DNA from 2 places in the Lederbergia ruris genome. Region 2 is predicted to be linked to the other one. Evidence: a T-box and tRNA genes for the amino acid it is inferred to sense, from the RefSeq annotation. Region 2 holds a T-box; the other holds one or more tRNA genes.
The links. A T-box is a leader RNA that pairs with one kind of tRNA and senses whether it is charged. The one in region 2 lies ahead of ileS (isoleucine--tRNA ligase), so its partner is inferred to be a tRNA-Ile.

Region 1: it has a tRNA-Ile gene. The T-box ahead of ileS (isoleucine--tRNA ligase) is inferred to sense a tRNA for this amino acid. The anticodon was not compared.

What each region holds. Positions count from the first base shown of each region.
Region 1 is NZ_BORB01000047.1:1,126-3,497, forward strand. Features, by position in the region: tRNA gene KI363_RS18825 (tRNA-Pro) at 22-95, shown strand; tRNA gene KI363_RS18830 (tRNA-Ala) at 108-183, shown strand; tRNA gene KI363_RS18835 (tRNA-Met) at 207-280, shown strand; tRNA gene KI363_RS18840 (tRNA-Ile) at 290-366, shown strand; tRNA gene KI363_RS18845 (tRNA-Ser) at 379-471, shown strand; tRNA gene KI363_RS18850 (tRNA-Met) at 492-565, shown strand; tRNA gene KI363_RS18855 (tRNA-Asp) at 569-645, shown strand; tRNA gene KI363_RS18860 (tRNA-Phe) at 749-824, shown strand; tRNA gene KI363_RS18865 (tRNA-His) at 844-919, shown strand; tRNA gene KI363_RS18870 (tRNA-Gly) at 935-1,008, shown strand; tRNA gene KI363_RS18875 (tRNA-Ile) at 1,020-1,093, shown strand; tRNA gene KI363_RS18880 (tRNA-Asn) at 1,098-1,169, shown strand; tRNA gene KI363_RS18885 (tRNA-Ser) at 1,227-1,317, shown strand; tRNA gene KI363_RS18890 (tRNA-Glu) at 1,332-1,403, shown strand; gene KI363_RS18895 (TraR/DksA C4-type zinc finger protein) at 1,458-2,204, opposite strand.
Region 2 is NZ_BORB01000013.1:64,013-66,384, reverse strand. Features, by position in the region: gene KI363_RS09390 (YlmH family RNA-binding protein) at 1-153, shown strand, start outside; gene KI363_RS09385 (DivIVA domain-containing protein) at 246-761, shown strand; T-box leader at 811-1,030, shown strand; gene ileS (isoleucine--tRNA ligase) at 1,268-2,372, shown strand, end outside.

The sequences.
Region 1 (2,372 bases), on a different contig from region 2:
CATTCTATTTCTCACATTAAACGGGAAGTAGCTCAGCTTGGTAGAGCACTTGGTTTGGGACCAAGGGGTCGCAGGTTCGAATCCTGTCTTCCCGATTATTCTTTCATGGGGCCTTAGCTCAGCTGGGAGAGCGCCTGCTTTGCACGCAGGAGGTCAGCGGTTCGATCCCGCTAGGCTCCACCATTTTAATGTGAATGAATCAATGTGGCGGTGTAGCTCAGCTGGCTAGAGCGTACGGTTCATACCCGTGAGGTCGGGGGTTCGATCCCCTCCGCCGCTATTAACAAAGGGACCTTTAGCTCAGCTGGTTAGAGCAGACGGCTCATAACCGTCCGGTCGTAGGTTCGAGTCCTACAAGGTCCACCATGATTTTATATTGGAGGAATACCCAAGTCTGGCTGAAGGGATCGGTCTTGAAAACCGACAGGCGGGTCATACCGCGCGGGGGTTCGAATCCCTCTTCCTCCGCCATATAAAACCTTTAAAATCATCGCGGGGTGGAGCAGTCTGGTAGCTCGTCGGGCTCATAACCCGAAGGTCGCAGGTTCAAATCCTGCCCCCGCAATTTGGTCCGGTAGTTCAGCTGGTTAGAATGCCTGCCTGTCACGCAGGAGGTCGCGGGTTCGAGTCCCGTCCGGACCGCCATTTGTATTACATAAACTTATTGTTAAATGAAAGGTTTAGGATAAGCGAGAAGGTCGGGGAAGCGGACGAAGAGATTCGAAGCTTAGCGTAAACCATAACTTACGGCTCAGTAGCTCAGTCGGTAGAGCAAAGGACTGAAAATCCTTGTGTCGGCGGTTCGATTCCGTCCTGAGCCACCATTTGAATCGATGCGGTATGGCGGCTATGGCGAAGTGGTTAACGCATCGGATTGTGGCTCCGACACTCGTGGGTTCGATTCCCACTAGTCGCCCCAAAATAATATTACTTTGCGGGTGTAGTTTAGTGGTAAAACTACAGCCTTCCAAGCTGTTGTCGTGGGTTCGATTCCCATCACCCGCTCCATTTTCTACTATGGGCCTATAGCTCAGCTGGTTAGAGCGCACGCCTGATAAGCGTGAGGTCGGTGGTTCGAGTCCACTTAGGCCCATCATTCCGCAGTAGCTCAGTGGTAGAGCTATCGGCTGTTAACCGATCGGTCGTAGGTTCGAATCCTACCTGCGGAGTTGTAACTATTTTCTCCGGTTAATGAAAAGTTGTTTTAGCTTTAATGAATTTTTTACGGGGAAGTACTCAAGAGGCTGAAGAGGTGCCCCTGCTAAGGGCATAGGTCGCGTAAGCGGCGCGAGGGTTCAAATCCCTCCTTCTCCGCCATTACATATTTGCAAGGCCCCTTGGTCAAGCGGTTAAGACACCGCCCTTTCACGGCGGTAACACGGGTTCGAATCCCGTAGGGGTCATCTAAAAAAAGGTAACAACTTCAAAAGAAGCTGTTACCTTTTTTGTCGAGTTCCTCATTCTGAATGATCATCATCAATATAACTATCTTTTTCCTTATAAGGGATATCTCCCAATGGCGACTCCATTCCCGTATCATCTAATTTTTCTTCATACTCTTCTTTCTCATCTGTCTGCAAGGTACTTCTATGGTCACCACTAATATCAGTCACACTAAAGGTCTCATACTCTTCCTGAGTCCCATCCTTACTTTCATCCTGATAAAGCTCGTTATAATCATCGTAATCCCCAACAAAATCGGATGGTGTTTCCGAAGTTCCAAATTTGGCTACTTCCTCAAAGCTATCTTCATAATCTTTGACAGGGCTTCTCAACCGATAAGAAAAAGAGTTGTCATGGGCCGGCTCTAAGACATCTTCTTCAACGGGGCGGTCCCCAGGTACTTTTTGCTCTGGTGAATGATCAATACAATAGGTAGTGGAAGGAAGAGCTTCTAGACGCTCATAAGGGATCTCTTTCCCACAGACTTCACATTGACCATAAGTTCCTTTTTCCATTGCTTCTAGGGCATGCTGAACCTTTCCTAGCTCATCTTGAGCATGTACAGACAAAGCCATGTCTTTTTCTCTTTCATAGAAACCTGTTCCCGCGTCAGCAGGGTGATTATCGTATAGAGATAGTTCACCAATATTTTCGTGAGCACTTCGGTTACGGAAACTATCTTCATCATCTGTGACTTCCAGTTGTTTCTTCTGTTGCAAAAGCTCTTGTTTTAAATTTGACATCTGCTCTTTCGTAATCATCGCGGCACATCCCTTTCAAGTCTTCAAATGTAGTATAAACACTTTTTGAAATGCTAATCAGGATCTCTTTATGAGGATGTTCAAAAAGTCCGGTAAAAATGACACTGCGAATTTCTTCGTTGGCTTGCTTCTCCGCTGCTTGGAAAAGAAAACCACTTTTCCGGCGTG
Region 2 (2,372 bases):
AAGGTAAATTGGGGAATCATCGAGCAAACATCTTTTGAATGTGCTCAAGGAGATGTGGTCTCTGTAAGAGGATTGGGAAGATGCACTTTACTAGAAATACTTGGGATGACAAAAAAGGATAAACTACGAGTAAAATTAGGTGTTTTAAAATAATCTAAAAAAAAATAAAAGGATTCTAGCTAAATTACGTCGAACTTTGTATAATAAAGATAGCTATGTAGGAGATTAGTGGAGGTGGCGTCACAATGGCTTTAACGCCCGTGGACATACATAATAAAGAATTTAGTCGAAAAATGCGTGGATATGATGAAGATGAGGTCAATTCATTTCTTGACCAGATTATTAAAGAATTTGAAATTATTTTACGTGAAAAGAAAGAACTGGAAGACAAACTGGCAGGTACGAATGAACGTCTAGGACATTTTAGTACCATTGAAGATACATTGCATAAATCAATCGTTGTTGCTCAAGAGGCTGCTGAAGAAGTGAAGGGGAATGCTCAAAAAGAAGCTAAATTGATTATTCGTGAAGCGGAGAAAAATGCGGATCGAATTGTCAATGAATCTTTGAGCAAAGCCCGTAAAATTGCTTTAGAGATTGAGGAATTAAAAAAACAATCGAAAGTATTTCGAACAAGGTTCAAAATGTTGATTGAGGCTCAATTGGATTTGATTGACAATGATGATTGGGATAAATTGATGGAATATGACGTCGATACAACAGAATTAAAAGGATTAGAGGAAGCTGAAAGTGAATATTGACGAATGACAAAGATATCCTCTATAATGATGTAATAATATTGTAATGGATAATGAAACGATGACAGGGAGAGTACATTTCTACCTCTTTATTTAGCGAACCAGGGACGGTGTAAGCCTGGGAAAAGTAGAAATCGAAAATCACCCGAGAGTTCTTGCGTTGAAATTCTTTGATGAGTAAACGGAAGCGGTCCTCCACGATACGGAAAGAGTGAGCAATTTTCATTGCTAATACGGGTGGTACCGCGGGAAATAGTCTTCTCGTCCCTTACAAGGGATGAGGAGGCTATTTTTTTATAACAGGATAGGAAAGTATAAATTTTAGCTAATGTTGGATCTAGCTCCAGCGCCCAGCGACTAGCAAACTTTCGGTGCCTTCCTACGATAAGTCAACATCGATTCACCCTTCGGGTTCATCGTGTTTCCTTTATCTCGTCAGGCCCCTAAAAAGTTTGTACGTCGCTAAACGGGCGCTTACGCTTTTCTTAAATGATAGGAGGATTTTATAAATGGAATATAAAGAAACGCTCTTAATGCCCAAGACAGACTTTCCTATGCGAGGAAATCTACCTAAGAAAGAGCCAGAGATGCAAGCTCGTTGGCAAGAACTAGATATTTATAAGAAAGTGCAAGAACGGACGAAGGATCGGCCATTATATGTATTGCATGATGGCCCTCCATATGCAAATGGGAATCTTCATATGGGGCATGCACTTAATAAAATATTGAAGGATTTTATTGTTCGTTATAAATCAATGAGCGGATATTGCGCTCCATATGTTCCAGGTTGGGATACACATGGTTTGCCAATTGAGCAGGCTCTTACGAACAAAGGTGTTAAACGAAAAGAAATGTCCTTAAAAGAATTTCGGGAACTTTGTGCCAAGTATGCATTGGAACAAATTGATAATCAAAGAACAGAGTTTAAGCGTCTTGGTGTTCGTGGGGATTGGGAAAATCCGTATATTACACTTAAGCCTGAATACGAAGCACAGCAAATTTTAGTCTTCGGAGAAATGGCGAAGAAGGGTTATATTTATAAAGGCAAAAAACCTGTTTATTGGTCTCCATCAAGTGAATCGGCATTAGCTGAAGCAGAAATTGAGTATAAAGATAAACGCTCACCTTCCATTTATGTAAGTTTTGAAGTGACCGATGGAAAGAATATCCTTGAAACAGGGACAAAATTTATTATTTGGACGACAACTCCGTGGACGATCCCAGCCAATTTGGCTGTCGCTGTTCATCCAGATTTGGATTATGCTGTTGTCAAAGTAGCGGATCAAAACTATGTGATTGCGGAAGCTCTATTAGAATCTGTGCAAACAACTTTAGAGTGGGATAATGCCGAGGTATTACAAACATTTAAAGGGTCCCAACTAGAAAATATTACGACGAAGCATCCTCTTTACGATCGCGAATCGCCAATCATTTTGGGAGAGCATGTTACCATTGAGTCAGGAACTGGTTGTGTCCACACAGCGCCTGGTCATGGGGAAGATGACTTTTATGTTGGACAGAAATATGGTCTCGATGTGCTTTGTCCTGTCGATGATAGAGGGTGTATGACTGCCGAGGCCCCAGGATTTGAAGGTTTATTTTATGATAAAGCGA